DNA from 3 places in the Selenomonas sp. oral taxon 137 str. F0430 genome. Region 1 is predicted to be linked to each of the others. Evidence: riboswitches for the same ligand, from Rfam matches in the RefSeq annotation. Region 1 holds a riboswitch; each other region holds the start of a gene.

Region 1 (10,728 bases):
GCCGGAGGACGTCGACGGGAATCTGCCCGCGGTGTTCGGCGGGCGGGAACGCGACGTCGTATACAGCGCGCTGACCTTCCCCGGGCAGACGTTCAAGCTCGCCGTGCGGTCAAAGACGCACGCGTTTCGTCTCGAGACGCAGGACACGGCGGACGAGGACGGCACGGTGGATTTTCGCATCGCGCGTACGGGCATCTACCCGCGCGGGCATGAATGGGAGGACGGGTACGAGGCGGACAGCGCGGAGCTGCGCGCGTTCTTCTACCCGCGTGCGCGGGCGTTTGTGGAGGGATTTGCGAGTAATGGAGAGCTTTTTCCCTCAATGAAGAAGACGTGACGCGGGATTTTCGCGCATAGCGGTGTCACCGTCGTTGCGCCGTTATCCTTCGTACCGCGCGTCGTTTTCCGCAGCAATTAAGCCCCTCTGTTTTCGCATGGCAAATGCCAAGCGGCTCCGGCAACTTCCCCCCCCCCTGCATCACTCCTCATATAGAAAGGGACATCAACCATGGACGTCAAAGATTTTGTCAACATCCTCGGTGCAGATTTCTTCGCCGGCGTGCCGGACTCAAAGCTCCGGCCGCTTGTCGATTACCTCGTAGAGACCTACGGCAGCAATAATGCATCCCACGTGATCGCTGCGAACGAGGGAAACGCTGCGGCGCTCGCGGCGGGCTATCATCTCGCGACGGGAAAAACGCCTGTCGTTTACCTCCAGAACAGCGGGCTGGGGAACATCGTCAATCCCCTGCTCTCGCTCCTCGACCGCGCGGTCTACGGCATCCCGTGCATCTTCGTCATCGGCTGGCGCGGTGAGCCTGGACTGCACGACGAGCCGCAGCATCTCCTGCAGGGGCGGCTCACCGAGCCGCTCCTCGATACGATGGGTGTAACGACACGCATCCTCACGCGGGAGACGACGCCCGCAGAGCTTGCGCGCATGATGGAAGAGGTACGCCCTCATCTCGCGGCGGGCGGACAGGCAGCATTCCTTGTCCGCGAAGGCGCGCTCACGTATCCAAAGCAGAAATATGAAAACCTCTTTCCCATGCGCCGTGAAGATGCCGTCGCCGAAATCCTCAATGCTGCAGAAGACGCCGTTATCGTCGCGACAACGGGCAAGACGGGACGCGAGCTCTTCGAGCTGCGTGAGGCGCGCGGCGAGGGTCATGCCCGTGACTTCCTCACCATCGGCTCGATGGGACATGCAAGCGCCATTGCCCTCGGCCTCGCCCTTCACCGCCCGCAGCGGCGCGTCATCTGTATCGACGGCGACGGCGCGGCGCTGATGCATATGGGGGCAATGGCGACCATTGGCGCCATCGCGCCTGAGAATCTTGTCCACATCCTCCTCAACAATGAGGCACACGAATCCGTCGGCGGCGCGCCGACAGTCGCAGACTCAATGAACTTCCTCCACATCGCCGAAGCCGTCGGCTACCGGCGCGTCCGCAGTGCCGATGATCCCGGCTCGCTCCGCCGTGCGCTGCAGGATATCCGGGAACACAGGAAACTCACCTTCCTTGAGGTGCGCATCGCCATCGGATCACGCAGCGATCTCGGACGCCCTACAACGACGCCCGCAGAAAATAAAGCGGCACTAATGCAGACACTGCACTGATACCGTATATACAATAACAGGGCGACAGCACTTTATTCGTGCTGTCGCCCTGTTATTTTTATTGAAGATAGCTAATCCGCGGTTAGAATCCCCAGCGGATGCCGGCATCCACGCGCCAGTCGGTCTTGATATCGCCGCCGAAGGTTTTTTCAAAATCACCGTAGACACTGCACTTATCACTGAGCTTCAGCGTCCCGCCGATCTGTGCGCCGACCCAGGTATCCTTGAACTCCTGCGATGCACGGTTGGTATTGACGCTGTCCGAGAACGTTGTCTTCATGTCCCCGGAGAACTCATGATAGAGCGAGAGCTTTGCGAACACCGTACTGCGTGCCGTCTCCTGCCCGACGCCGATGCCGATGCGGCCGATGAGACTGTTCATCGCGCCCTGCCGGATACTGAGGGCGTTCGCCGCGCCGTTGAGGCTTGCCTTATAGTCGACACCGTTCAGATGTGTGTAGATCAGCTCGGCCTGCGGCTCGATAAAGCTGCCGCCCTTGTACTTGATACGTTTTCCATACTCCGCAGAGAGCGTTTCCGCCCATGTATGGCAGTCGCCGCGCACGATGTCTCCGCTCGTATTATAAACGCTGTATTCCGTGCCGAGTCTGCCGACCTTTGCGATGAGATCAACATAGTCGCCGCTTTTTCCCGTCCACGTGCCATAGATGCCGAGGTTGCCCTCTTTGCTCTTGCCGCTGCCGTTTGCAAATCCAGCGCTGCCCTTCATATAGCTTGCCGCAAGACCGACACGCCACTGCGGAGATACCTGCAGGTCATGACCGACCTGCACCGTATGATAGTTCATATGGAAGTTCGTATTGTCCTTATCGCTGCCGGTCTTGCCGCGGTAAAAACGTACCCATGTCCCCGTCTGCTCCGGCGATAGGCGCAGATCGCCCATGCGCTTCATGAGGTCGTTGGCTTCCGCGCGGAATGCCATTGCAGAAGCTGCCATCGCGGATTTTGCGCTGCTCATGATGAGTGTTTCTTTTGGCCCGTAAGTGATGCGGTTTTCATCCGGAACCGCTGCGCCGAGCATCGCCTGTCCCGTTGCGTCGTCATAGGACAACATGCGCCGTGCCCATGGCGTAATCGCGCCTTCGGCGATCTCCGCCTTGCCCGTGATGTTCTTCTCGCCGCTCTTATATCCTTCGTAGTAGAATTTATGTGCGAGCGATTCGAGCGCTTCTTTATATTTCGATGTGTCGAGCCCGTTGCCGGAGGTGCGCAGAGTGACGCCGCTGCCTGCGGCGGCATTTTTAACGACAAAATCTCCGCCGACAAGCGTCGTGGCATCCGGCGCCGTGCGATCATAGTAGACATTGGTAAATCCATCATAGTGGTTGATCGTGATGGAGCGCGCATCCTTTTGGAAGATCCTGCCCGCATGGTCGGCATCCACACCGCCATGGAGCGAGCGTAGCTTACTGCCGCTGAACCCCGCACGCGTGGGAATCATCGCGCCCCACTCTTCGTTCACCCATTTCGCACCGTTTTGCAGATACAGGTTAAGCCCCGTCGCTTCACGAATTGCCTTCTTGTCCGGCTCGTTTTTCCCTTGCTCTTTGTAATTATCCAGCACAATGCCCGTAAATATGGAGTCGGCGGTCGTCAGTCCCACATTGATCCGCGTCAGCGTATTGCCGAATGTAGTAGCCGTTCCCTCTCTGTCAATGAGCCCAATGTTGCCGTAGATCTCCGTCTTGCGGCTGCCTGCGCCGACGACGTTGCCGTCCTTGTCGAGCTTTACATTCATATTGACAGTTGCTTCCTCGGCATTGATCGCAAAATGGGGAAGATTATGCTCCTTATTGATTTTGATTCTGCCGCCGCCGCCAATCGTTACCGTGGAACGCGTTCCCGCACGGACGCCACTGCCGTCGGATTCGACGTCAACGTCACCCGTCACCGTGATATTGCCGCCCTGTGTATCTCCATCATAATTGAGCATCGCGGAAATACCGCTGACATAGTAGTGGGAGAGGAAGTTCTCGCCATGGCTGCCGAGACTCTGCTGTGTCGGCACCTTGACGCGAATTTTCGCATTTCCGTCAATGTAAACATGACCATGGTTCAGTGTGCCGATGCCGCAGGTCACAGCGGGATCACGGTCGCCGGAGCCGTCCGGCGCTTTCAAAAAATTGCTCGAGATATTAACGTCCACATCGCCGTTCACGCGCACAGTTTTCGCGTCGGAAGAGCCGGAGATGATCCCGTAGGAATCGTCCGCATTTGTATGTGAGGTACGGTCAACATTGACAATGACTTTCTTCGCCGTAATCGTGACGTCATGAAGTCCGTTATAGTAATTGGGATCCGCCTTATAGCCGCGCCCCTTATAACTCTGAATGCCAAGGTTCTCCTTTGAATTGAGCGTAAGCGTCACGCCGGGTGCATTGACATTGACATCTGCGCTATTTCCTGTGATGGATTTCGTATTTATCGTGCTGTCTTTTGTAAATGTGTAGCTCTTTGTTGCGCCATCCCAGACGTTGAATTTTGCAAAATCACTTGAAAATTTATATGCGGGTTTCCCGTCAATTTGTCCCTTAGTGAACGTGGTTCCTGTCTGCTCCTCCGCCGACGCCGTTCCGCACGCACTAACCCCCATCAGCGCCATAAGTACCAGTGCCGTAAGTCTCAGCTCTCTTTTTTCGAATTTCACGTTTTTTCTTCCTCCCGAACAATCAATACTCTGTGAAAAAATGCACATGCATTCTTGTTAATATTCTGCGTTTTCCTCCTCTCCGAACGTATCCCCGGCGAGCGGTACAAAAAAAGCCTCTGCCAAAAGAGGCAGAAGCATATGAATGGAACGGCAATACAGCCGTATATGAATCTCCTCCCTGTCGCTCGCAGGTGGTAACGGTGACCTTGGAACAGGCAGGTCTTCTGACTCCAAATCATCGCGCGGCTGCGTCTTCCCGGAAAATCTCCAGTGACCATATGCAGCCGCACTCCTTGATACAGCGGCGGGACCGTGTCGGATTTGCACCGACTTCCCTATGAATCCTTACGGAACCTGTTCGTCTGTGTAGTTTTGTGAATTTCAGGCGACATTATATCATCATTTTACAATAGAATCAATATATGGGACAATATTTTATTGAAAAAATCATGAATATCATTCACAACCTCAATTTATCATAAGTATAAAAAATTCCCCCTACATTAAATGCAGGGGGATTAAATATTTACTTCACATAATTCAGTGGCGAACCGAATGCCTCACACAGCGTCGAGCGCCGCGCTGACGTCGGCGAGGAGGTCGTCGATGTGCTCGATGCCGACGGAGAGCCGCACGGTGCCGGCGTTGATGCCGGATGCCGCGAGCTCCTCCGCGCTCATCTGCGAGTGCGTCGTGGTCGCGGGGTGGATGACGAGCGACTTCACATCCGCGACGTTCGCGAGGATGGAGAACAGCTCGAGTTTATCGATGAAGCGGTACGCCTCCTCTTGTCCCCCCTTGATGTCAAAGGTAAAGATGGAGATGCCGCCGTGCGGGAAGTACCGCTCGTAGAGGGCATGATCCGGATGCAAGGGCAGCGCGGGGTGGTTGACCTTCGTGACCTTCGGGTGTTTGCTGAGGAAGTCGACGAGCTTCAACGCGTTCTCCGTGTGACGCTCCACGCGCAGGGAGAGCGTCTCGAGGCCGTGGATGAAGTGGAATGCGTGCGTCGGCGAGATGGTCGCGCCCGTGTCGCGCAGAATGAGCGCGCGGAGGTAGACGATGAAGGCGATCGCGCCGAGCGCATCGGCAAAGCTCAGCCCGTGGTAGCTCGCGTTCGGCTCGGTGATGTGCGGGAACCGTCCCGACGCCTTCCAGTCGAACCTGCCGCTGTCGACGATGACGCCGCCGAGCGCCGCGCCGTGTCCGCCGATGAACTTTGTCGCCGAATGCACAACGATATCCGCGCCGTGCTCGATGGGGCGCAGGAGGTACGGCGTCGCGAACGTGTTGTCGATGACGACGGGGATGCCATTCTTATGCGCGATCTCGGCGATCGCCTCGATGTCGACGAGATCGGCGTTCGGATTGCCGACGGTCTCGATGTAGACGCATTTCGTATTCGGACGGATCGCCGCCTCATACGCCGCCGCGCCGCCTTTCGGATCGACAAAGGTGACGTCGATGCCCCACTCCTTGACCGTGTGCTTCAGGAGGTTGAACGAGCCGCCGTAGATGGTCTGCTGGGAGACGATGTGATCGCCCGCATGGGCGAGCCCCTGGATCGTCGCGGTGACCGCCGCCGCGCCCGACGCGAAGGCGAGCGCCGCCGCACCGCCCTCGAGCGCCGCGATGCGTTTTTCGAAGACATCCTGCGTGGGGTTCATGAGCCGCCCGTAGATGTTGCCGGGATCGCGCAGGGCGAACCGATCCGCCGCATGCTGCGCATCGCGGAACACATAGGAGGTCGTCTGATAGATCGGAACAGCGCGCGCGTCCGTGACGGGATCCGGCTGCTCCTGGCCGGCGCGGACTTGGAGCGTTTCGAAACGGTACTTCTTGTCACTCATGAGGGGGTACCCCTTTCCTTGTCAGAGCTTAATTTCATACTTAATAGATATGTTATATTATACTCCTGCAATATACTGTTGTCAATATGAAAAACAGAGGTGCCGCAGGCTTTATGTATGCGGGGTTTATATCGCCGTCTGGGCATCCACCTTGCGAAAAAAGCAGGGCTTAAAAATCGCTGCAGCGGACGCCCGGGCGGCACGCAAGGCGCATGGGAAGCAAACCGTAAATTATGGCAAAAGGAATCTTTGCAGTGCGGATTTCGAGCAAGATACAGCACAGTAAACCGACGATTTACCCCATCCGGCAGTGTTCCCCCGCCGCAGCATCCATTCATCAGAGACTTGGGGCGTACCTCGCATAGCGGCGAAGTAAAAATCATTCTCTATTTAATAATTACTATTGACAAATAGTAGATAGACGGGTATAATGACACATGTAACGAGATAGAAAACAGATATGAATGTATCTGCATATATTCTATTATTGAGAAAAGGAGATTTTATTATGAACAAGGAACTTACGAAATCCGTCAATGCTTATATCGCCAACATCGGCGTCGGCTACATCAAGCTGCACAACCTCCACTGGAACGTGGTCGGCTCGCAGTTCAAAGCAGTACACGAATACCTCGAGTCGCTCTACGATTCATTCGCAGACGTCCTCGACGAGGCCGCCGAGATTCTGAAGATGTGCGGCGAGCAGCCGGTTGCAAGCCTCAAGGGCTACCTCGAGCGTGCAAGTATCAGCGAGCTGCCGGATGGAAAAGTCGATCAGAAGAAGGCGCTCGAGATCACGCTTGCCGACCTCGAGACGCTCCGTGACCAGGCTGCCGCAGTGCGTGCCCTCGCGGACAAGGACGATGTGTTCGGCGTCGCGAACCTCATGGAGGATCACATCGCGAACTACGCAAAGCAGATCTGGTTCCTCCGCTCGATGCTTGCGTAAATCAACATAGTTCATGGGTAAAATTGCATAGAAAAGAGACCTGCTGCACGTATGTGCTGCAGGTCTCTTTTTGTATGCAAGGGACTTCCGGTCTTGATAATATAAATAACTTAAAGCATACGTCAGCCGTCCTTTTCCAATCCACTGTATCCTTTCGGTTTTATTCCTTCCTTGTCACTCGGTTGTCCAAACATTAACGTCTTCCAACGCTTCCCGCACACGCTCCCGGAGCCCCGACACATCCTCCGGATAGTCAAATTCCACCGCCCATATCACGGGAGCCTTGACGATATAGAGAATATCCGTATGCATCTTTATCCCATTCATCATATCCGTGACCGTGTAAAGCCGGCTCCCGTCGCCGACTGTGGGAAAATCGACACGCCGGGGCATCGTTTTGCCGGCATCCCGCGAAGCCTTCTCCAGCCGCGTGTCAATGTACTCCGTTTCCGCACCGCGCATAACACGATTGTAGAACTCTTCCTTCATCTCTGTGCAGGAAATAAAGAGACGTAAGGGATCTTTACGCCCCGTGGTGAGGAAGGTCGTCACGCGTTCCATTGCGTCACGGTTGTATGCGGGGACGGGGACATCTTTCTTTTCTACAGGCTCAAAGAGGAGCGATGAGACAAAGCCGACCGCATAGTTCCCCGCATCGACGCGTATAATCTGTCCTGTAGGATTGCCCGGGTTGATTTTTCCAATGATTTTTCCGCTTTCTTTTTCGACAAGCACCCCATCCCCGCGATCGACTGCGATCAGCGGTGCGGCAAATGCAGCGGATGTACTCATAAGAACTGCAAAGAAGATCGTGAGGAAATGAATGTGCCGCACAATAGCCCCTCCTAAACGTCCATCATATATTTATTGATTTATTTATTATATTTTATTCCTTTTTATATTTATTTATTCGAATTTATTTTTATCGACTTAATCCCGGACATTACAGCCCTCAAAATCCCCAAATATAGGATATGGAAAATGGATTCCCGCCCACTGTTTTATAAGGAATCGCCGATTGATTTAATACGGGTACCTGCCGCTGCGTGCAGCTTCGCGCAGATCCCTGACGCGCTCCTTGAGCCGAACCTCGGCAAGTGCGGCGTGCATGGCGTCGCGGGCGAGCTCATGCGCCCTGCCGCGCACGGCATATTCGTCGCGGAACGTACGCGTGATGCGGCGATCGACGAGCTCATCTTTTTGGCGGTCATAAACGAGGAGCCGCACGCTTGCGCGGCTGACGAGGTAATCATCCGCGGAGAAATCCCACCCGTGATAGATTTCTTCGTCGTAATATGTGAGGATAGGGAGCACGGCGAGATCGGCATCCGTGACGTCCGCGACCATACGAACGATCGCGGGATAATCAGGGGTATCCCTCGTCGTGCGTTTCATCTCCACAGCGGCATTGTAGGCGGCGAACAAATCGTGCTCGTCCACGTCCTGCACCCACCCCATGAGTCCGCCAAACGGCATGTGCAGAGCATCGGCGACCATGTCGTCAAGCATATCGATCGTATCTTGATCGAGATCCCACGCATTTTCCGTGACGAGGGAGAGACGCGCGACCTGCGGCACGGACGCCGCGGCAACCGGGGCGGTCAAAAGGAGAGAGAGGAGCACGCATAGGATAATGATGCGATAGAGACGGCAGTTCATGGGAGGGCTCCTTTCATGCTGTAAGTTTATGGCGGCATGACGTATCGGCAAGGTCGCAGCTCAGGCTATCTTTCTTGCGGCGTCGCAAACGAGGCGGATATGTTTTCTCCGGTTCGTGGGCATATTCTTGTCGCTGCGCAAACGGCGTACGCGCTTTAGACGAAATACCAAGGTACTGCGCCGCACCGCCCGGCGGTCGATCATGCGCCGGGCAGTACCGCGGCGCGGTGACATTGCATCTAAAAGAAATGAACGGAGCACGCCGTCCCTATGGGGTAAAAGCTCCGCGACGGCGAATACCCCCTCACCTTGCGATAGAGACCGGCGTATGCGGGAGGGCGTCAGCTGCGTCGTAAGAAGCAGCTGCGATCCAAGCCGCCTTTGTAGGGGCACGCATAAGTTGTGAGTTTTCCCACGATGTAATGACGACGCTATGCGCCGAGATCGTACTCCAAATCGAAACGTAAGTGACGCGGAAGTTTCGATGCATAACGAGGAATGAGGAGAGCACGAGGGCAGGCGTAGTAAAAAGCTGCGTCAACCGAAGTGCTCGACGATATGACAAAGTTAGGCGCGAAAATCCCGCCTTATTTATCGTAAAGTAAGTGACGTGCAAGCTTGGATGCAGAACAAGGAACGAGAAAAATACAAGGGAAGGCGTAGACAAAGCCTACGTCGACCGCCGTATTTTTCGCAGTGACACAGTTATGCGCCAAGATCGCACGTCACGCCTAGTGGATGGCTTTCTTCTTGAACCGCCCCCCTACGATGTCGTGAACCGCATTAATCGTGACAAATGCCTTCTCGTCCTTATCCAGCACGATTTCCTTGAGTTTATCGAGCTCCAGACGCGTGACGACGCAGTAGAGGACTTCCTTCGCCTCGCCCGTGTAACCGCCCGTGCCGTGCAGGAGGGTGACGCCGCGCCCGAGGCGTTCGTTGAGGGCGGCGGTCATCTCCTCGTGCTCGTTCGTGACGATCATGACGGCGTAGGACTCGTCGAGCCCCTTGAGCACGACGTCAATCATCTTTGCAATGACGAAGTATGCAAATAGCGAGTACATAGCTTTATCCCAACCATACAACAGCCCTGCAGAACTCAGGATAAAGAGGTTGATGAACATGACGACCTCGCCGACGGAGAACTGCGTCCGCGCATCGAGGATGATGGCGACGATCTCCGTGCCGTCGAACGAGCCGCCCGTACGCATGACGATGCCGACCCCGAGCCCCGTCACGACGCCCCCGAAGATCGCGGCGAGGAACGGGTCGCTCGTCACCGGCGGGACGGAATGCAGAACGCCCGTCCACACGGAGAGCATGACGATGGCAAAGATCGTCGAGAGCGCAAAACTCTTGCCGATTTGCTTGTACCCCATGTAGATGAACGGGATATTGTAGATGACGAGGAACGTGCCGAGCGTCATGCCCGTGATGGTGTGCGACATGATCGAAAGTCCCACGACGCCGCCGTCGATGACGTTGTTCGGAATGAGGAACAGCTCGAGCCCCGCCGCGGTGATGAGCGCGCCGATGATGAGCATCAGCATTTTTTTCACATAAAAGAGCATGCCGTGCTTCGGCTTGCGGGCGTGCGTATTTTGTGCAGTCATAAATCCTCCCGGATAATTTATTTTCCCGCTTATATTATAGAGGAAAGAAAAACTTCAGGCAAGACCGCGAAGATGAAAATGGTTTTCTTGACTTTGCCCCTGCCCCGATATATCATAGCTGTATAAGGGGAATGTTAATTTTATCACGAAACCATCGTATGGGAGGGGATAATATATGATCTACACCGTCACGTTCAACCCGTCGATCGACTACATCGTACGGCTGGAACGATTCGCGCCGGGGGAAATCAACCGCGTGAACTACGAGCAGATCCTGCCGGGAGGCAAGGGGATCAATGTCTCCATCGTGCTGAAAAATCTCGGGCACGAGAGTACGGCGCTCGGCTTTACCGCAGGATTCACCG
Region 2 (10,728 bases), on a different contig from region 1:
CCTATTTTGCCGAGGAGTTCCATCTCAACATCATCGGCGTTGTTGAGCGTGAGCCGGGCACGGAGCCGACACCGACCGAACTGCAGGAAACCATCGAACAGGTCAAAGGACTTTCTGCCAAGGTTCTCTTCACCGAGCCGCAGTATTCCCCTGCCGCCGCAGAGACCATCGCGCGCGAGACAGGTGCGAAGATCTATACGCTTGATCCCGTCGTCACGGGCGAGGCAACGCCGGCGGCAAAGGATGCGTACCTCGACACGATGCGTAAGAATATGAATACGCTCAAGGAAGCGCTTCAGTAAAAATATACCTCTTCTCTTCATATAAAGTCTCATACAATCGAAAATGGGACTGCCGCTCTCTGTCATACAGAGGAACGGCAGTCCCGTTTTTTCGTTAATTGATTTAGCCCGCGGCTTCCTGATCCTCAGGGCTCGGCATATCGTCCGAGAGGTCGATGCGCGGTGCTTTTCCCTTTGGCAACAGCGAGAACACAGATTTGAGAAGTTTCTGTGTATACGGATGCTTTGCATGTGCGAGATCTTTGCCGTCGAGTTCTTCGACAACCTTGCCGAAATACATAACGACAACACGCGTGCAGAGCATGGAGACGAGCGCAAGATCGTGACAGATGAAGAGGATCGTGAGATCCCGCTCCTTCTGAATACGGATGAGCAGTTCGACGATTTTCTCCTGCACGGAGACGTCGAGTGCACTCGTCGCCTCATCGCAGACGAGAATCGCCGGCTCGAGCGCAAGGGCGCGGGCGATGCCGACACGCTGACGCTGGCCGCCGCTCATGTTCGCGGGATAGCGATCCGCAAAGTCCTCGGGCAGATCGACGAGACGCAGCAACTCCGCCGCCTTATCGCGCGCACTGCCCTTGAGGAGACCAAAGTTCCGCAGAGGCTCGCAAATGATGTCCTTGATCTTCATCTTCGGGTTGAACGCCGTATTGGGATCCTGAAACACCATTTGGATGTTGCGGCGCATATTGCGCGCCTCTTCGCCCTTGAGTCCCGTAATCTCCTGCCCGCGGAAGAAAATCTGTCCTTCCGACGGGGCGTGCAGCTGCATCAGTGTACGCACGAGCGTACTCTTTCCGCAGCCGCTCTCTCCGACGATGCCGAGCAGCTCCCCTTTGTAGACGGGGAACGTCACATTGTCGCAGGCGGTCAGAACCTTTCCGCCTGCGATGGGAAAGCGCTTCGTGATGTGTTCGATGCGCAGGATTTCCTCACGCTCCGGCTGCATAGCTTTCCCCCCAATCTGCGGTACGGCGAGCAAGAGCTCCTTCGTATAGTCGCTCTGCGCGTGTTCGATAACCTCTTCCGCCGTGCCGTGTTCCAAGACCTTGCCATAGCGCATGACCATGATCTGATCCGACATATAGGCAGCAACACCGAGGTTGTGTGTCACCATGACGATGGACGTGCCGTCTTTGCGGCAAATATCCATCAGCTCATTAACGACCTGTGCCTGCGTCGTCACATCGAGCGCCGAGGTCGGCTCGTCGGCAAGAAGCAGCGCGGGGCTGAAAAACATCGCCATCGCAACGCCGACACGCTGACGCATACCGCCGGACAGCTCGAACGGATAGCTCTTCATCACATTCGCAGGGTTGTTGAGGTGCATCCGCGCGAGCATATCCTGCGCGCGCTCCGCTGCCTCCTTCGTCCCCACGTCCTCATGTGTCTGAATGTATTCGACGAACTGTTGTCCGATGGTCTGAATCGGATCAAGCATACTGCCGCTGTCCTGAAAGATCATTGCCGCCGTGCCGCCGCTGACCTTGCGCCAGTCCGCGTCACTCGCCTGCGTCATATCCTTCCCATCGAACAGAATCTGTCCGCCCGTGACCTTGCCGACGCTCGGCAGACAGCCGATCATGGCGCGAATCACGGTCGTTTTGCCGCTGCCGCTTTCACCGACAATGGAGAGCACTTCGCCTTCGCCGAGCGAAAAGCTCACATCATGCACCATCTCCGTGCCTTCATAAGCGACGCAAAGGTTTTTCACCTCTATCTGCATCCGCGCTTCTCCTTCCCTTCATGACGCAGGAAACGCCGGGGACATTCCCCGACGCTCCCGCTCGTTTATCCTAAAAGTTTACTTTGCCGGTTTAATCGCGCTCGTCAGCCAGTAGTAGTCTGCGGGATGCATGATGGCACCCGTGATCTTCGTGGAGCTGATGATGTTCGTCTCGGGGTAGCCGAGGAAGAGCGCTGCCGCATCATTGAGCAGAATTTGCTGCATGTCGATCATAAGCTGACGGCGCTTTGCCGGATCAAACTCAACCGCAAGTGCGTTGTACTTCGCATCGTATTCGGGGTTGCTGTAGCCGGAGCCGTTCTGCGGATTGTCACCGTTCGTATTGGTATACCAATACTGTCTGAGATAGCTCTCCGGGTCACCCGTATTCGCTGTCGTCGTGTTCGAGATCAGGAGGTCATATTCGCCGTTGATGCCAATCTTGTCGAGGAGGTTGTAGTCCACCGTCTTGATCTTCACATCAATGCCGACCTTCTTCGCGTCCGCCTGCACGGCCTCGGCATAGATTGGGAGCTCGGCGCGGCTGTTGTAGACAATGAAGTCGACGCTCAGCGGCTTGCCGTCCTTATCGCGGATGCCGTCGCCGTTCGTGTCCTTCCAGCCCGCTTCGTCGAGGAGCTGATTTGCACGATCGACATTGTAGGCGTTCGGATCAACGAGCTGATCAAAGCCATAGTCGAGAGAGGGCGGCACGGGAGCCTTGCCCGGGATGAACGTGCCCTTGAGGATGACCTCGTTATAGGACTTGCGATCCGTCATGGAGATGAACGCCGCACGTACCTTCGGATCGCCGAGAATCCCCTTCTCATTGATGCGCGCAAGCACCGTGCGGAGCGATGCAATACGATCGATATGGAACTTCGACGTATCGTTGAAGAGCCCCATGTCGCCCGCCGCAATGTTGACCGCCATGTCGACTTCACCGGACTGGAGCGCCATCGCGCGCGTATTCGGATCATCGATGGACGGGATCTCTACCGTCTCGTACGGTACTTCGCCGCCCCAGTAGTTCGGGTTCTTCTTCATGACTGCTTTTTCCTTCACGAAGGATTCGCAGACATACGGTCCCGTACCAATGGGACCCTGCTTTGCAAAGTCACGCTCGCCCTCGCTCGACGTGTCGACAATAAGGAAAAGCGGATCCGCGAGGAAGCCCGGCATACTTGGCGTCGGCTTCTCCGTCTTGATGATGAGGTTCTGGCCGTCCGCCTTCATCTCCGTGTACTTGAAGAATGTCTGCGCGCGATTGTTCTTCGCGAACGAGCGCTCGATGGACGACTTGACTGCTTCTGCCGTGAGCTCTTTTCCGTTCGAGAACTTCACGCCGTCGCGGATCTTGAACGTCCATGTCAGTTTATCGTCGCTGACCTGCCAGCTCTCCGCGAGCCACGGCGACGGATTCATCTTCTCGTCGAACTTGACGAGTGCCTCACCGATGCCGTAGCGCATGACGACCCAGCCGAAGAAATTCTCCGTCGGATCAAGCGAGTCCGCGAAGTTCGTCACACCGATCTTCAGCGTCTTCGTGTCCGCCGCCTTATCTCCGCCGCCGCAGCCCGTCAAGACCGCCGCCGACACGCACACAGCGAGCGCCGCCGTGAGCATTTTTTTCCATTTTTTCACAGAAAAACCTCCTTACATAACCCCAAACATCCGGCGGATGCGACCCTTCCGCATCCGTCCCTTTATCCCAAAAGGCTTAGTTCGCCTTGCGCGGATCCAAATAGTCGCGGAGCGCATCGCCCCACAGGTTGAACACGGCGACGACAATGACGATCGCTGCGCCCGGGAACATCATGAGCCACGGCGCCGTCTGGAGAGACTGACGCCCCTCGTTCAGCATGAGCCCCCACTCCGGCGTCGGCGGCTGTGCACCGAATCCAAGGAAGGAGAGTCCCGCAAGCTCCATCATCATCGCGCCGATGTCCATCGCCGCCGTGACGAGCACGATGGGGATGATATTCGGCACGACATGGCGGATAAGCATATCGCGCGGACGCGTACCGCTCGTGATCGCGGCGGATATATAGTCCTGCTGCCGTATCTTGAGCGCTACAGAGCGCGCGAGGCGCGCGTACTTCGTCCAGCCGACCGCAACGAGCGCGAGAATCGCGTTGACGATGCTCCCGCCCATCATACCGGCAATCGCGATCGCAAGCACGATGCCCGGGAACGCAAGGAACATGTCGGCCAGTCGCATGATGACCGTATCCACCTTGCCCCCGACGTAGCCGGAGACGACACCGATCAGCGAGCCGACACCCGCGATGAGGATGACGACCGTGAGCGCCATAAAGATGGAGATACGGGCACCGTAGATGACACGAGTGAAGAGATCACGCCCGAGTTTATCCGTGCCGAACCAATGCTCGGCGGACGGCGGCAGGAATGCATTTTGCATCACGGACGCATACGGATCCTCCGTCAAAATGAACGGAACGAGGAGCGCGACCAAAAAGATGATACCCGCCATAATCGAGTATCTGCGCAGAATTTTGGCATCCTTGCTCATGCTTTCGCCCCCTTCTTCAAGCGCGGGTCAAGATAGGTGTAGGAAATATCCACAATAAAGTTGACCAGCATATAGAGGACGGCGATCCACAACACGAAGCCTTCGAGCAGCGGATAGTCGCGCATCTCGATCGCACGCACGGCAAGACGCCCCATGCCCGGCCACGAGAAGACGATCTCGATGACTGCCACGCCGCCGAGCAGCCAGCCGACCGCAAGACCGAGCAGCGTGATGAGCGGCAGGCACGCATTTGGGAGCACATGGCGCCACAGGATGCGCTGCGTCGAGAGCCCGCGTGCACGCGCGCCAACGACGTAGTCCTGTCCCAGCTCCTCAAGAATCGCCGTACGCACTTGACGCGTATACTTCGACGACAGGAGAATCGCGATCGTGAGCGCAGGCAAGACCATCCGATCCGGCGTCACTTCGCCGCCCGCAATCGGGAACAGCCCCAGTTTCAGACCAAAGACAAAGAGAAGAATAAGTCCGACCCAAAAACTCGGCATCGAAACGCCCAGAAACGTAATTCCTCGAATCAGATAGTCCGGCCAGCGGTTCCGATACACGGCGGCGAGAATCCCGCACGGCACGGAAATGACGAGCATCATCACGAGCGCGGTGCCCGCAAGCACGAGCGTACCGGGCAGCGCCTGAGCGAGTTTATCCACAACGGGGATCTTCGCCGAATAGCTCTTCCCCATATCCCCGTGCAGCACGCCGTTCAGCCAACGGATATACTGCTCATGGAACGGCAGATCCAGCCCCAGCTCATGGCGCGTCTGCTCGATCGTCTCCTGCGAGACGATCGTATCGCCTGTCTCGAGAATCGCGTCCACCGGGTCGCCCGGCGCGAGAAATGTCAGGCTGAACGTCAGGAACGTCACGCCGAGCAACGTTAGAAGCATCTGCCCCAAACGCGTCAGCAAAAATTTGGCAGTCAAGTCTCCATCTCCTTTTTCCCTTTGCCTTCTTCACATAAAAACCGCCTGTCTCTGAAAAGACAGGCGGTCGAACGCACAAAAACAAGGTCATAAATACCCATACGGGTACCACAAACCGTGCATCCATCTCCCCATCTCTCGTGAGTCCATCAATGAATCCTATTGCAAGCAGGCTTTCCGGCTTGTAGATCCTCACGTTCTTCCGCCTTCCCGGTTGTCACCAGTGACTTTACAGGCACAGGCTCTGCGCCTGTGGAAGAACATTCCCTACATACGGCTGCGGGACAGCACGGGCATTGCACCCGTTTTCCTCTCATCGCTCGGAGACCTGCATATATTTTCATATCCCCCTGATACGAAAACATCTCTCCGACACTTGCAACGTTTTATGCAGTTTTATAGGATTATAGGCGTAGTATATCTACATACGACAGATTTGTCAAGAGATTCGTCCAGAATAATCATAAGTTATTATTGTTTATCGAAGCAACAAGGACATTCGGCGCATATTTCGCTCGGTATACACCGCGCAGGAGGAATGTAGCGCAGAGCGCGCGTATCGTCTGATCAAGTGCGAGGGAGAGCCACGCCCCTGCAAGTCCCATATTCATTTCGTGCAGGAACACATAGGTGATGATGGGGCGCAGGAACGTGATGCTGACAAAGGAATACGCTGCGACCTGCGTGGTCTTTCCGCTCGCGCGCAGGATGCCCGCGCAGATCATCTGATGCGCCTCCGGGAAACTGACCGCCGCGACATAGATGAGAATTATGCTGCCGAGTGCAAGCAACTCCGGATCGCTCGAATAGATACTGAAGATCTCCTCGCGGAACACGAAGGTCAGCAGGAACGCGACCGTCGAGAAGAAAAAGCCCCATGTAATGCCGATCCATACGAAACGCCGCCATGCATCCCGCTTTTCATCGTCACGGTTATGTCCTGCGAGCACGGTGCTCGCTTTGCCAAGCCCTCCGCCGAAGCTGTAGTAAAAGTCGCAGAAATTCATCGCGATGGCGTGCACGGCATATGGAATCGTCCCAAGCTCGGCGACCATGCGCGTATAGACGACCATACCGATGCGCTCAAATCCCTGCTCGCTGAAGATGCCGCCAAATACGCCGAGGAACTCACGGAAATAATCGCGCGTCGGCAGATAGCTCCCCTGTCCAAAGATGCCCCAGCGGAAGAGAACGCGCACGCTGAGGAGAAACGACCAAATAGAGCTGCCAATCGTACCGATGGCGGCGCCGAGCACCCCGAGGGTGGGAAAAGGCCCGATGCCATAGATGAGAAACGCGTTGAGGATGACGTTCAGCACGTTCCCCTGCAGATTGATGGAGAGCACGGTCATAGACTCGCCGCGCCCAAGCATAACCGCCTGCATCGTCGCCGAGAGCGATGTGATAAAGACAGCGGGCAGCGTCCACGATGCATAAAGCACTGCGTCAGCGATATAGTTTTCCTGTGCGCCCATCCATAGGAGGATGTCCTCGATATAGATAAAAAAGACAATATGCGCGATGCCGAGAACGACAACGACGAGTGACAAGGTCTTTTTCATCACATCGCCGTAGCTGTCGCTCTGTTGTCTGCCAAACCGCTCCGCAATGAGCAGAGTGACGGCGGCGGCAACGGAACGTGCCACGGTGAGGAGCACCATACGAGGCTGAGTAAAAATACTGACCGCCGCAATTGCAGCCGTGCCAAGCGAACCGACCATGATGATATCCGCATTGCTCAGGAGGATCATAAAGACGCCCTCAAGCGCCGCAGGAATCCCCACACGCAGATAGATCTTGTCATACGACGTGACCATGTTATCCCCCCCGAGAAAACCTCACAGTAACGCAGATTAGATTATCATAACTGATATTTACTGTCAATATATATTTATGTTCATATGATTATTTTATTTGTAAAAAGGAGAACGATTATATGACTGCCCCGAAAAAAAGACTGTGGCATCATACGTTTCAGCGTATATGCCGCAGTCTTTTTCGTATATAATTTACCGATGCAGCGCGCGATGCGCGATGTCTTTCCGATAGTACATGCCCTCAAAGGAAATTTTTTCTGCCGCCGCGTACGCCGTGCGTACGGCGGAGGAAATGTCCGCCCCCCTGCCGACGACGCCGAGCACGCGTCCGCCGTTCGTGACGATTTTCCCTTCCGCTCGGCAGTCCCGGCGTGGAATACCAATGCGCCCGTATCCTCGGCGTCCGCGATGCCGTGAATCTCATGCCCCTTTTCATACTTCCCGGGGTAACCGCCCGCGGCGAGCACAACGCAGACCGCCGCACCGTCCTTCCACGCAATCGGCACGTCGGCGAGCCGCCCCTCGCAGCAGGCGCACATGATCTCGGCGAGGTTCCCGTCGAGGAGCGGCAGCACGACTTGCGTCTCGGGGTCGCCGAACCGCGCGTTGAACTCCACGACCTTCGGCCCTTCGGACGTAATCATGAGCCCCGCATAAAGGCAGCCGCGATAGGGGCAACCTTCCTTTGCCATCGCCGCGATCGTCGGTTTGAGAATTTCCTCAACCGCGCGTGCCGTCATCTCGGGCGTCATCACAGGCGCGGGTGCATATGTCCCCATACCGCCCGTATTGGGACCTTTGTCGCCGTCAAAGGCACGCTTATGATCCTGCGCGCTGATCATGGGACGGATCACCTTTCCATCGGTGAAGGCGAGCAGAGACGCTTCCTCCCCCTCCATGAACTCCTCGATGACGACGCTGCTTCCCGCCGCACCAAACGAACCGTCCTCCATGATGCGATCGATCGCATCGAGCGCTTCCTGCTCGGTCATGGCGACAACGACGCCCTTGCCCGCCGCAAGTCCGTCCGCCTTGATGACAGTCGGCGCGCCCGTCTCGCGAATATAGACGCGTGCGGGCTCCGCCTCGGTGAACACCTCATAGCGTGCCGTCGGGATGCCGTATTTCTTCATGAGATTCTTGGCAAAGGACTTCGATCCCTCGATCTGTGCCGCCGCCGCCGTAGGGCCGAAGGCGCGGATGCCTGCCGCCGTCAGATCGTCGACCAGACCGTTCATGAGCGGAACCTCGGGGCCGACAACGACGAGATCGATCTTTGCTCCCTTGGCAAAATCCACAATGGGGGCGTTATCATTGATGGAGATGTCCGGCGACTCCGCCATCCCCGGATTTCCGGGAATCGCATAGATATATCCGTCGTCGATGCTGTCGGCGAGTTTCCAACAGAGCGCGTGCTCACGCCCGCCCGAACCGATGATGAGTATATTCACGTTCGTTCCTCATTTTTCTAGCTGCTGTGCCAAATACGCGTTGATGGCGGCGTCGTAGTCCGCCGTGTGTGCAAACGCTTCGTGTGCGAGCCGCATCCGCGTCATGCCGTCCACTGCGCCGTCCTTTTGGATCTTCTCCGCAATTTCGCCGTAGCGCGCGGGGTTCGTCACGACCGTGACAAATTTGAAATTCTTCGCCGCCGCGCGTATCATCGCGGGGCCGCCGATGTCGATCTGCTCGACCGCTTCGGCGAGCGTGACGTTCGGCTGTGCGACGGTCTCCTTAAAGGGATAGAGGTTCACCGCGACGAGATCGATCGGCGTGATCTTCAGCTCGCGCAGCGCCTTTTCGTGCGCGCTGTTGCCGCGTACGGCGAGAATGCCGCCGTGAATGAGCGGATGAAGCGTTTTGACGCGTCCATCCATGATCTCGGGGAATCCCGTCACATCGCTGACGTAGACGACGGGGATGCCCGCCTCGCGCAGCGCCTTCATCGTCCCCCCCGTGGAGACGATTTCAACGCCCGCCGCGTGCAGTGCGCGTGCAAATTCGACGACGCCGGTTTTATCGGATACGCTGATCAGGGCACGTTTTATCTTCATGATGCTCCTCCTTCATCTGCGGGCAAAATATGTACCGTTCGCCCGACCGTTTGCAGCCGCCCCTCGGCATAGAGCCGTATCGCCTCTGGAAAGATGCGATGCTCCTGCTCCAGCACGCGTGCGGCAAGCGTCTCCTCCGTATCCCCCTCCATGACGGGAACCGCCGCCTGCAAAATAATGGGTCCCGTATCCGTCCCCTCGTCTACAAAATGTACGGTGCATCCGCTGACCTTCGCGCCGTACGCGAGCACGTCGCGATGTGCGTGCGCTCCCGGAAAGCTTGGCAAAAGCGCAGGGTGAATGTTGAGAATACGCCCGCGGAAGGCGTACACGAACGTGGGTGATAGGATGCGCATAAAGCCGGCGAGCACAACGAGCGTCACGCGATGCGCATACAGCTCGTTGAGAAGCGCGCCCTCAAACGCCTCCATATCAAAATGTTCTTTGCGGACGACAGCGACGGCGGGAATCCCCTTTTCCCGCGCGCGCTCGAGCGCATAGGCATCCGCCCGATCCGCGATGACGACGGCGATCTCGGCGCGAATGTCCCCGCGTTCAATCGCCTCCATGATGGCGGCGAGGTTTGAGCCGCGCCCCGAGCAAAGCACGCCGATTCGCTCGTTAGGCATCGAATACACCGCCCTTGATCACAACCTCGTGTGCGCCCTCGGTGACACGCCCGATGCGATAGACAGTCTCCCCCTCCGCCGTGAGATGTGCAATGATGCGCGCCGCCTCGTCCTCCGACGCAATCAGTACCATGCCGATGCCCATATTGAACGTGCGATACATCTCCGCCCAATCCACGTTGCCCCACTCCTGCAGCAGGCGGAAAACGGCAGGCATCTCCCACGCCGCGCCGTCGATCTCTGCGCCCATCGTCTCCGGCAGGGCACGCGGGATGTTCTCGTAGAACCCACCTCCCGTGATATGCACCATGCCGTGGATGTCGAACGAACGAATCAGCGGCAGGCAGACACGCGGGTAAAGACGCGTCGGCGTCAGCAGCTCCTCACCGATGGATTTGCCAAGCTCCTCAATGTATTCGTCGCCCTTGAAGCCCTTGCGTTCAAAACAGATTTTCCGCACAAGCGAGTATCCGTTCGAATGCACGCCCGAAGAGGGCAGTCCGAGCAGGACGTCCCCCGCCCGGACGCGCGCACTCGTGATGAGCTGCGACCGCTCGACGACACCGACGGAGAATCCCGCGATGTCATATTCTCCCGCAGGATAAAAGCCCGCCATCTCCGCCGTCTCTCCGCCGATGAGCGCACAGCCGGATTCCTTGCAGGCGCGCGCAACGCCCGCAACCACGTCCGCCACCTGACGCGGAAGGAGCTTGCCGACAGCGA
Region 3 (10,728 bases), on a different contig from region 1:
GATGTTGGAGCTGTTCGGGTCGTCCGCCATATGGTCGATGCCGACGAGGCGCTCCGGCGGGAGCATCCCGAGCACGATATCATCCAGCCATAAACCGTAGTTCAGAATCCGCACGGGCTTTTCTTCGAATGCGACCGCGCGCCCCTGCGCGTCCGTCACCGTATAGCCCGATGCCTGCTCGGGCGCGGTTTTCCCGCATCCCATCGCCAATAGGAGCAGCAGCGCGCCGAGCAGCAGGCTCCCTCTGCGGAGCAATCCCTCCATCATCTTCTCCTTTGCCATGCGGTCACGGCCTCAAGAGCCGCACATGCTTGTATCCGTCTTCGACGCTGACACACGTCCGGACGCCGTACATCGCGGCGATATTCTCCTCGGTCAGCACGTCCTGCGCCGCCCCGCACGCGAATACGCGCGCGTCCCGCAGCATGAGCAGACGGTCGCAAAAGAGCGAGGCGAGGTTGAGGTCGTGGATGGTGAGGAGGATGGCGATGCCCTCCCGCTTTGCAATCTCCGTGATGAGCTGCAGGATGAAGAGCTGATTGTAGAGGTCGAGGCTCGCGGTCGGCTCGTCAAGGATGATGACGCGCGTTTCCTGCGCCAGCGCCCGCGCGATAAAGACGCGCTGGCGCTCGCCGCCGCTCATCTCCTTGATGTTGCGCAGAGCGAACGGTTCGAGCTCCATGCGCCGCATCACCTCGAATGCAATCTCTTCGTCCCGCGCCGTATAGCGGTGTCCCGCGTAGGGCAGCCGCCCCATGAGTACGGCCTGCAGCGCCGTCATGCCGAAGGACGCCGTGTTGTACTGCGGCACATAGGCGATGCGTTTGGCAATCTCCCCTGCGCCGAGCGACGACAGATCTTCGCCTGAGATGTGCACTGTCCCACTCTGCGGCCGCAGGAGGCGCGCGACGCACCGCAGGAGCGTCGTCTTGCCCGTGCCGTTGGGGCCGAGGAGCCCGAGCACCTCGCCCGCCCGGAGCTCAAGCGACACATCGTCGAGGATTTTTCTTTCCGCCTTGTAGCCGAAGGTCAGATGCTCCGCCGCAAGGATCACCTTCGTACTCATTCGAACTCCTTTCCCCTGCGCAGGATGAGATGGATGAAGAGCGGCACGCCGAAGAAGGAAATCACGATGCCGACGGGCACGGTCACAGGGTAGAGAATGAGTTTCCCGACCGTGTCCGAAACGAGGAGGAGCGCCGCGCCGAGCACGCAGGTAAAGGGCAGATAGAAGCGGTGATCCGTCCCGATGAGAAACCGCGCCATGTGCGGTGCGATGAGCCCAACGAATCCGATGACCCCCGTAAAGCTGATGATCGCCGCCGTCATAAGGACTGCCGCGAGCCCCACGATCGTCCGCAGACGTGCGGGATTCACGCCGAGGCTGACGGCGGTCTCGTCGTCACTTGTCGCCATGACGTTCAGCGGCAGGCAATAGAACATCGCGACGGCAAAGCCAAAAGCGACAATCAGCGCGCCGATGACAACATAGTCCCACGAGGCGCGGTGGAGCGACCCGAACGTCCACTGAATGACCGCCGCGAGCTTATGCTCCTGTGCAAAGAACTCGAGCGTCGCCGTGAGCGCGCTGAAGAAGTAGTTCAGCGCGATGCCGACGAGTACGAGCGTCGTCGGTGTGAGCCCTGCACGCTGCGCAATGCCGTAGACAAGCGCGCCGCACACACAGGAAAGCGTGAACGCGGAGAGGATGATGCCGAGATCCGTGTCCATCGCCGTTCCTGCGGCAAATACGATGCAGATAGAGGCGCCGAGCGCCGCCGCCGAAGAGATGCCGAGCGTAAAGGGGCTGACAAGATAGTTGCGCGTGATGGACTGCATAAGCGCACCCGCAAGTGCAAGCCCCGCCCCGCGACGATCGCGAGCAGGATGCGCGGCAGGCGCAGCAGCAGAATAATCTTATTCGTCGCCGCATCCGCACCGCTCCCCGCCGTGCCGCCTGCCCACTGCTCGATTGCGGACACCGTTTGCGACATCGGAATCTCCCGCATCCCGATGGTCGTGAATGCATAGGCAGCGGCGAGCACCGCGAGGATGCCCCCGCAATCATCAGCCGCTTGCGCCGGTTCTTTTCATGATAGGCCTGTGCGAGCATGGCTTATTCACTCAGCGGGAACGCGGGATAGGTGTGCCCGCTGACATACGGCAGGTGCTGATATTTCTCGAGCCAGACCTTGAAGATATCCTCGGGATGAAGGTCGGGGAGCTGCTCGGGATAGAGGAACTTCGCGATGTACATGGTGCCGACGAGTTTCGAGGCGCCGCCGTGCACATAGTGCGAAAGAAGGAGAATCCTTTGATTTTTCACCGCGTCGATGGTATCCCAGCCCTTGCGCGACTCCAGTTCGTGCAGGATGCGCGCGTGATCCTCCTGTGTCGGCGGGATGTACGAAGAGTTCACCTTCGGCTCGGAGACCTTGACGATGTAGGCGGGATTGCGCTCAATGACCGCCTCGGGGTTCACCTGCGGGTTCGCCGCGTCGCCGAAGATGTTGTGTGCACCCGAATACTCTACCATGTCGTAGAAATAGTTCCCCGGCACGGTCGTATTGCCCTCGGTACGGTACTCAAAATAAAGAGATTTCTTCGGCACATCCTTGGTCTGCCGTTCGATGTAGTCTAGTTTCTCCATAAAGAAATCCGAGAGTTCCTGCGCTGCGGCTTCCTTGCCGAAGAGCTGCCCAATCAGCGCACAGTTGTCCCGGAACTCGCGCGTGTAGTAGGCGTCCACGACGATGACCGCGATGCCGAACGGGGCGAGTTTTTCCTGCGCGTCCTCCCAGCCGCCGTTGCCCGTCAGGATGAGCGCCTGCGGGGCGAGCTCGATAATCTTCTCATAGTTCAGATTGCCCTGGTTCGCCCCGATGACCTGCTCCTGCTTGAACTTCCCCTTGAATCCCGCCTCGTCGTTGAAGATGTAGTTGTCGACGCCGACGACGGTATCGAGCGCGCCGACGGCGTTGATGAGCTCTGCGTTGTAGGCGTTCGAGACGACGACGCGCGTCAGCGGATGCGGCACGGTCACGCTGCGCCCGATGCTGTCCGTCACGGTAATCGTATCGACGCTCTGCCCCGCGCTGTCCTGCGCCGCGTCCTTGCCGCAGCCGAGCATGAGCAGCGCGCAGAGAAGGAGCGCGCAGAATGCGTTGATGCTGTATTTTTTCATAATCCCCTCACAAAAAAGGGAACCCGCCGCCCCCGCAGCGAATCCCCTGTTTTTCCATTTAGATATCCATCGTCATCGACAGGACGAGGCTGCGCGGATAGCCCTGAATCCCAAAGTTATAGGTCGGGCGCGACATCCAGTAGTGCTTGTCGAAGAGGTTGTACGCCGTGAGGCTGAGCGCCGCGGGTACGGTGCCGAATTTCGTCTTGTACGTCACGCCGAGGTCGCAGGTGAGATACGAAGGCACGTTCAGCTTGCGCGCGTCCCCCGTGTAAATCGGCGCGGAGCCGGAGTAAATCGCGCGCGCAAACGCCGTTAGCTGCGCATCCGGCGCGTACTCGACAGCGAGCATACCGCTCCAGTCCGCGACGCCCGCCACAGCCTTGCCGTTATAGCCCGTATTCGTCTGCTGCTCCGTCGTCAGGTGCATCAGGCCGCCCGTCAGCGTCCACTTCGGCGCGATTTGGCCGCTGACGCTCAGTTCGACGCCCTTGAATTTATTCTTGCCCTCCATGACGCGCGTGGGGTTCGGGTCGCCGGTGTAACGCACGTCAATCGTGCGGTCCTGTTCGATTTGGAAGACGCTCAGCCCCGCGAGGACGCCGCGCCGACGGTACTTAACGCCAATCTCGTTCTGCTTGGTCTTGGCAGGGGAAAGCATCGCGCCCGTGTTCATAAAGCCGCTGCCGACGACATTCCCCTTATCAAAGCTCTCAGAGTGGTTCGCATAGATGCTGAGGTCATCCGTCGGGCGGTAGACGATGCCGAACGTCGGGGAGTTCGCGCTGCTGCTGACCGTCGTGCTGCGCGCGCGATTATAGCCGGAGTCTGCAGCATAGGACGTCGCCTTGACGCTGTGATGGTGAATGCCCAGCAGGGCAGTCGCTTTCCCATATTCGACGGTATCGGTCAGCGATACGCCCGAGTAAGTCGTCACGCCGGACTTAATCGCCCCGCGGACAGAGCCGGGCGCATAGTTCCACGTCACGCTGCGCACGCCGCCGCTGAGGCTCCCCGACATATTGCCGAAACTCGGAACGGCATTCCCATACGCCCCGTTCCGTTCATAGCCCCAGTAGGCATGGTACCAGTCGCGGTCGAGCGCCAGCACGACGTCGTTTTTGACATCGCCGACATGGAACGTCCCGCGCACGCCGAGCTGCGTATATGCGTTGCGCAGGCCGTACGGATACGTCCACAGCGTATTATAGAAATCGCCCGCCTCATTGCGCATGAAGAGCTTGCTCGAGGAGGTCATCACGTAGCCGCTGCCGTAGTTGCGGCTGTACCCGGCGTTAAAGAAGGCCTTCCACGTATCGCTCAGTTGCTGCTCGTGATTGAGCACGGCCGTCCACGTCTTCACCTCGATATGCTGCCCCGGGAAACTGTAGTTGCGCTTGCCGCTCGGCGCCGACGGCAGACGACTCCCCGTATAGAGATTCGCCCCCGTACCGCTGAAATCGAAATAGCGCTGGCCGCCCTCGTCCTTCGTATAGCGGTAGCCCATGAAGAGATTCGTTGTGCTGCGGCGCCCCGCATGGTCGAGGTTGATATAGAAGTCGCGCGTCGTGAGCTTCTCGCCCTTGACCGCCGTCTTGCCCTGAATGTTCTCCGCGTTAATGCGCAGCCCCCACGCCTCGTTTTTGCCGAACCGCCTGCCGATGTCGACAATCTCGCCGAGCGCTCCACCCGTGCTCACCGTCTGCGTATAGGTGAGGCGCTCCTTGCCGTACGCCGCGCGTTTCGTCACGAGATTGACCGAGCCGCCCGCGGACTCCGAGTTCGTCGAGCCGTGAACGCCGATGACAGGCCCCGAGATGACCTCCATGCGGTCCACGAAGTTCGACGGCATATTCGTCTGGGAGAACATGCCCGGCACGCCGTTGACCTTGAACTGATACGCGTTCATCGGGAATCCGCGCATGGAGAAGTCGTTGTACATCGTGCTGCTGCTCGTGCGCACGGACGGCGACATGAGCAGCGCGCTCGTCAACGGCTCAACTGCATCCCCGTACTGCGCGAGCGCCTTGTTCGTGATGTTCGTCTGCGTGAAGGGAACCTCCATCACGTCCTTCGTTCCGAGGAAGCCTGTGCCGCCCGTACTGCTCGTGAGACTGTTGGCCTCCTCGCTCCGCTCCCCTTCGACATCGACAGGATCGAGTTCATAGGTATCGACGGCATCCGTCCCCCCCCCGTGGACATCCTGCTTCTCTGCAGCAGATACACCGCTCATCCACACCGCATTCGTACCGATCGCCGCGATGGCGACGGCAAGTGCCAGCTGTCGTTTCGTCATGATGATATTTTCCTCCTCCAAAGTTCCCCTGAGCGCCCCCCGCGCCCTCTTCCCTATGCATTGCTTTCCTCCATCGTACGCACTAAAAAAACACTGCCGTTCTGTCCATCGCAGAATGCAGTGGCAGCGCCGCCCTGTCGTGCATCCGCACACAAAGGGCACCGCTCCCGGCGTACGAGATTCGGTAGGTCTTCCGGCTCTGCGTCATCGTCCGCCCCGTCTTCCCGCTCGCGCAGTGACATGGTGGGGCATCCTCGGCATTACGGCGGCGGGACCGCATCGGTTTCACACCGATTTCCCTGTTACCTCCTTTTCACAAGGAGCACCGAACCTGCTTATGAAGTTAAAAATGAATAAATACTTATTGAAGTATAACGAATACTAATCCTATTGTCAACCACGAAAACCGCGGACTCCACAACGACCGGGGCATCCTCCCTGCTGATCGGGAATGACCGCATCTGCATCACACAGAAGCACAGGCATTCCGGAAGACGTTCTACCTCTTCAAAAGCACGCCCTGCATATTCACCGCCGCCCCCTCTTCTCCTGCGCCGCGCGCCATGATCCGCAGTTCGCTCAGGCAAAGGCGGCTCCGGTCATCCAAATCGATCTGCATCTCACGTGTGAATCTGTTTACACCGTTTCCCGCACGATGTTCGCGCGCATACGCCAACGCCTCCGCGACGTACGCCGAAACATCGCAGTGCTCCTCTGCGCCCGCCCCCTTTTCCACAACGAGCACGCCGTCCCTGACAGGCGTATCCGAAAACACATAGGCTTCCTGCCATCCGGCCACCGGAACGAAGGCAGGATCGGGCGGGGTGAAAAGGAACCAATCGACAGTGTCTTCTCCCTCATAGCTGCGGCGCAATTCCGCGAGCGTATCGTTCATGCCCGGCGTCTCGAGGAACGCCGTCTGACCTCGCTCCGTCAGGTACTCCGAGGCGCTCAGCAATTTTTCCTGCGCCTCCGGCGAAAGAGCAGGGTTCCCCACGACAGTGCCGTCCCTTATCATATCGTTTTCCTCAAGAACGCTCCAAAGGCGTGCCTCCTGCGTACGCAGCGGGATGTCGAGGATGCTCAGCGGCGTCAGCGCGGACACGGCGATCATGACCGCCAGGACAAGGAACGCCGGGCGCGGAGAACTGCGCCGGAACGCACATATGAGCAGGAAAATACCGAACGCCGTGCAGAGGATGGATGCGTACCGAGGAGCGGTAAGCCCATACGGCGCGATCCGCTGGCATACGGCCACGGCCTGCACTGCAAGAATCGGCAGAAAGACCGGCAGCCCGCGGTGCAGAAAGGACTTCAAAAAGGGGTGCCGTTCATCCCCCGCAAAACAGACAAAAAACACGGCAAAGGCAAGGAGCGCCAGTGAGGCAAACCAATTCATCATGCCGACGGGAATCTCCCACAGGAAGATGATCTTCGCCACGTAGAGATAGAGAATAACGAGCAGGATGAGACAGGCAGGCCAAAGGATGCGCACGAGCAGCACGCGGAAAAGTGCGGGCATCTCCGCTCTTTGCCCGTACACGGGCAGACCTGCAAGGGCGACCTGTCCCCCTGCAAAAATATAAGAGACCTCCGCAATCAAGAAATACAGCAGCGTCAGCAAGTTCGGCGGCACTGAAACGATCAGCGAATCAAATGCCATGAGGCAGATATTCAGCGATGCGGTCAAGAGTGTGCCGACAACGGCAGCCTTGCACAGAGAAAATATGACAAGCGGAGCGGAGCGCCCCTCCTCTTCGCCCTCCAGACAATAAAGTCCAAAAGCCGCAAAGGAGAGCGCAGCGCCGAGGGTTTGGAGCAGGATGTACGGCACCGTCCAGCTGTGCCCCCGCACAAGAATGAAGACTGCGGCACATACGGCGGCTGTAAGGATCGCCTCCACACGTCGGTGTTCCTTGCCGCGTCTCTCAAAAAAGAGGTGCAGCGAGACGGCAAAAATACAGCCGACTGCAGCGGCCGCCGCCGCGGAACCGGCCTCTTCCAAATACCAAGCCTCCGCCTCGTATATTTCGCGATAGGTAAATGCTCCAAGACATAGGAGCAGCACGACATCCGCCGCCACTGCGGTGCGGAACCGCCGCGCGCCCGTACGCACGGTTTGGCACAGATTTTTCCACAGCTTCTCGACCCTCATCTTGCACCTCCTCTTGTATATATTCTTCTGCACGCGCAGTCTTTCCTTCCGCAGGCGTCCTTTTTTAACAATAGGATCTCACACCATATAAAAATTTTTTCGCTTCATTTCGAAAGTTTTCATTACATATATTATATTATAGTAGATAAATGATTTTTATCACGCCTTAGCAGGGAGTTCAATGTTGCTCGGGCTTCCGGGATTTTTCCATATCACGTCCTGAAGTTCCATAAATAATTTTTTCTTATTATAGTTTTAGACTATGTTTTTTATACTAAAATATTATGTCGGCTGCAAAGGAAAATAAGAAGGATTTGAAAAAGAGATAGAGAATTAAGAATTTCGTCAAAGAAAGTTTCTGTAATATATTTCAGAAACTAAAGTTATGAACTGATGAATGGAGATGAATCAATGGATGCAGCAATGCTGACATTAGGGGTTCTCGCGGTGGCGGCGATTCTCTTCGCCACTGAGATTATCCCGCTCGCCGTTACCGCGATGGGCGCGGCGATCTCGCTGGGACTGTTAGGCGTGCTAACACCCGCACAGGTATTTTCCGGTTTATCTAATTCCACCGTCGTTCTGTTTGCCGGTATGTTCGTCATCGGCGCCGCGATGTTCCAGACGGGACTCGCACAGAAAATCGGTATCGCTGTCGTGAAGAAGTCCGGCAGCAGCGAGGCGCCTCTGATGGCGGCAATCATGTTCATCACGATTGTCCTCTCGTCGGTCTCCTCGAACACGGCAACGGTCGCCTGCCTCATGCCGGTCGTGATCCAGATCTGCGCGGCGGCAAAGGTGCCTGTCTCTCCGCAGCTCATGGCGCTCGCCGTCGCGGCGAACGTCGGCGGTACGATCACGATGGTCGGCACGCCGCCGAACATCCTCATGAGCGCAACGCTTCAGTCCAGCGGGCTCCAGCCGTTCGGCTTCTTCGAATTCGCATGGATCGGCATTCCGCTCTCCATCGCGGGTATGGCGTACATGCTCACGATCGGCCGTAAGCTCTGCCCGCAGCACATGGTACAGGGTCTCAGCACAGATGACGCCGACGCAGCGATCGAAAAAGAGGAGAAGACGAACGCGAGCAAGATGTATGTCTGCGCCGCCATCCTTATCGCTGTTATCGCCGCGATGGTCTTTGAGAAAGAACTCAACGTTCCGATGCATATGTCCGCCATCATCGGTGCACTCATCTGCGTATTGACGGGCTGCCTCAACGAGAAACAGGCGTATCAGGGCATCGACTGGACGACGATCTTCCTCTTTGCCGGTATGCTTCCCCTTGCGAGCGCGATGGACAAGACGGGCGCAGGCGCGCTCATCGCGAACTTCGTCGTCAGCCTCATGGGCGACGCCCCCTCGCCGTACGTCATCATCTTTGCGATGTTCGTACTTTCCTGCGGTCTGACGCAGTTCATGTCGAACACGGCGGCGGCGGCTCTGCTCGCGCCGATCGCAATCTCGATCGCGGAGACCGTCGGCGTCTCGCCGTACCCCGTGGTCATGGCGATCGGTATCGCTGCATCCTGCGCGTTTACGACGCCGGTTGCGACCCCGCCGAACACGCTCGTGCTTGGTCCCGGCCAGTTCCGTTTCATGGACTACGTCAAGGTCGGCGTGCCGCTCGTCGTGGTCTCGCTCATCGTCTGCCTTGTCGTCATTCCGCTGGTATGGCCGATCGCGAAATAAAAATCGGTAAGATATGAGTGACCAATGCTTTTCATTGTGCTATACTAGGAATATACAGCGCCGATTTGAAGGCGAGAAAATCACCGTATGGCAAGTGGCCTCCCCGCGGGGCGTTTGACTCTGCCGGATATGTGAGGAGAACTGACGATGAAAAAGAAAGAGTTGCTCAACCATCTGAAATCGTTCGACGAGGAGATCTACACACTGCTCGAAGATGAGGAACAGCGCCAGCGCTACACCCTCTCCTTCCTGCCGAATACCAACGCTATGTCACCGTTCGCGGCGTATCTCGAGGGGAGCATCCTCACGAATAGCATCTTTGACCGCCACGACGAAACGGCAATCGGGGGCATTCATCTCGAATCCATTGTGCAAACGCGCGCCCGGACGCTGTTCGGCAGCGACCATGCGATTGTGCGGCTTGGCAGTATCGCCTCCGCCTCGCGGGTCGTCTTCCAGGGCTTGCTCCAGCCGGGCGACTGCGTTCTCTCTTTTAACCTGCGCAAGAAAGATCACAGCACGGGGCTCTCGTACGTGTTCGAGAATTACGGCATCGATTCTTCGACGCAGCAGATCGACTGGGGCGAGGTGCGTGCGCACGCAGAGCGTGTGCGTCCGCGTCTCATCATCTTCTCGCCGGTGAGTTATCCGCGCACGGTAGACTACCGCATTCTCTATGAGATCGCGCAGTCCGTGGACGCCTATCTCTGGGTGGATATCAGCCAGTGCGTCGGACTCGTTGCGGCGGGGCTTCTGCCCTCGCCCGTGGCGCTCGCTGATGTTGTGACCTTCTCGACATCCGAATCTCTGCGCGGTCCCGACGGCGCGGTCATCCTCTGCAAGCGCGACATCGCCGCCTGCATGGACGCCGCCATCGTCAATACGGGACATGTCGCCCTCCATATGAACCACCTCGCGGCGCTCGGCGTCGTGCTGCGCGAAGCGGCGAGCGAAAAGTTCCGCCGCTACGGGGAACAGGTGCTCAAAAACGCCGAAGTCCTCGCGCGCGCCCTTGCCGACCATGGAGCCTCGGTGCTCTGCGGCGGTACGGATACGCATCTCGTGCTCGCCTCCGCGACGGGCAGTGTGAATATGGACGAAGCGTCGAGCGTGATCAATCGCATGGGTATCCGCGTCCGTGTGGAAGACATCCCCACGATGAACCCCGGACTGTTCCTCCATGCGCTGCGTCTCTCGACGTCCAATCCGACAACGCGCTCGCTCAAGGAAGAGGATATGGCGTACATCGGTCTGCTCCTTGCAAAACCGCTGACACAGATCCTCTCTCCCGAAGAAATTGAGCAGTCACATCAAGAGATCGTCGCACTCGTCAAGGACAGCCCCATCTCCTCCGAGGAGTGGCTGGGCGAAAGCGACGATACATAATCGCAGCATATAGAA

What was found. A riboswitch is a leader RNA that binds a small molecule or an ion and turns the genes downstream of it on or off. The one in region 1 is predicted to bind cobalamin.
Region 2: another riboswitch for cobalamin. It lies ahead of nikB (nickel ABC transporter permease); the one in region 1 lies ahead of HMPREF9162_RS01600 (autotransporter outer membrane beta-barrel domain-containing protein).
Region 3: another riboswitch for cobalamin. It lies ahead of HMPREF9162_RS11145 (TonB-dependent siderophore receptor); the one in region 1 lies ahead of HMPREF9162_RS01600 (autotransporter outer membrane beta-barrel domain-containing protein).

The regions. Positions count from the first base shown of each region.
Region 1 is NZ_AENV01000005.1:42,289-53,016, reverse strand. Features, by position in the region: gene HMPREF9162_RS01610 (sulfatase-like hydrolase/transferase) at 1-337, shown strand, start outside; gene aepY (phosphonopyruvate decarboxylase) at 509-1,621, shown strand; gene HMPREF9162_RS01600 (autotransporter outer membrane beta-barrel domain-containing protein) at 1,704-4,289, opposite strand; cobalamin riboswitch at 4,489-4,665, opposite strand; gene HMPREF9162_RS01595 (O-acetylhomoserine aminocarboxypropyltransferase/cysteine synthase family protein) at 4,853-6,142, opposite strand; gene HMPREF9162_RS12855 (hypothetical protein) at 6,376-6,507, shown strand; gene HMPREF9162_RS01590 (DNA starvation/stationary phase protection protein) at 6,651-7,091, shown strand; gene HMPREF9162_RS01585 (hypothetical protein) at 7,266-7,925, opposite strand; gene HMPREF9162_RS01580 (hypothetical protein) at 8,115-8,750, opposite strand; gene HMPREF9162_RS01575 (YitT family protein) at 9,482-10,363, opposite strand; gene pfkB (1-phosphofructokinase) at 10,539-10,728, shown strand, end outside.
Region 2 is NZ_AENV01000009.1:43,318-54,045, forward strand. Features, by position in the region: gene HMPREF9162_RS07345 (metal ABC transporter substrate-binding protein) at 1-302, shown strand, start outside; gene HMPREF9162_RS12605 (ABC transporter ATP-binding protein) at 406-1,254, opposite strand; partial or broken gene HMPREF9162_RS12610 (ABC transporter ATP-binding protein) at 1,315-2,031, opposite strand; gene HMPREF9162_RS07360 (ABC transporter substrate-binding protein) at 2,110-3,657, opposite strand; gene nikC (nickel transporter permease) at 3,752-4,564, opposite strand; gene nikB (nickel ABC transporter permease) at 4,561-5,505, opposite strand; cobalamin riboswitch at 5,655-5,852, opposite strand; gene HMPREF9162_RS07375 (MATE family efflux transporter) at 5,967-7,322, opposite strand; partial or broken gene purD (phosphoribosylamine--glycine ligase) at 7,590-8,773, opposite strand; gene HMPREF9162_RS07385 (IMP cyclohydrolase) at 8,783-9,376, opposite strand; gene purN (phosphoribosylglycinamide formyltransferase) at 9,373-10,005, opposite strand; gene purM (phosphoribosylformylglycinamidine cyclo-ligase) at 9,998-10,728, opposite strand, start outside.
Region 3 is NZ_AENV01000015.1:185,577-196,304, forward strand. Features, by position in the region: gene HMPREF9162_RS11125 (ABC transporter substrate-binding protein) at 1-282, opposite strand, end outside; gene HMPREF9162_RS11130 (ABC transporter ATP-binding protein) at 287-1,066, opposite strand; gene HMPREF9162_RS11135 (iron ABC transporter permease) at 1,063-1,839, opposite strand; gene HMPREF9162_RS12830 (hypothetical protein) at 1,888-2,031, shown strand; gene HMPREF9162_RS11140 (ABC transporter substrate-binding protein) at 2,117-3,184, opposite strand; gene HMPREF9162_RS11145 (TonB-dependent siderophore receptor) at 3,243-5,480, opposite strand; cobalamin riboswitch at 5,646-5,825, opposite strand; gene HMPREF9162_RS11155 (DUF4153 domain-containing protein) at 5,980-7,635, opposite strand; gene HMPREF9162_RS11160 (SLC13 family permease) at 8,047-9,327, shown strand; gene HMPREF9162_RS11165 (hypothetical protein) at 9,475-10,713, shown strand.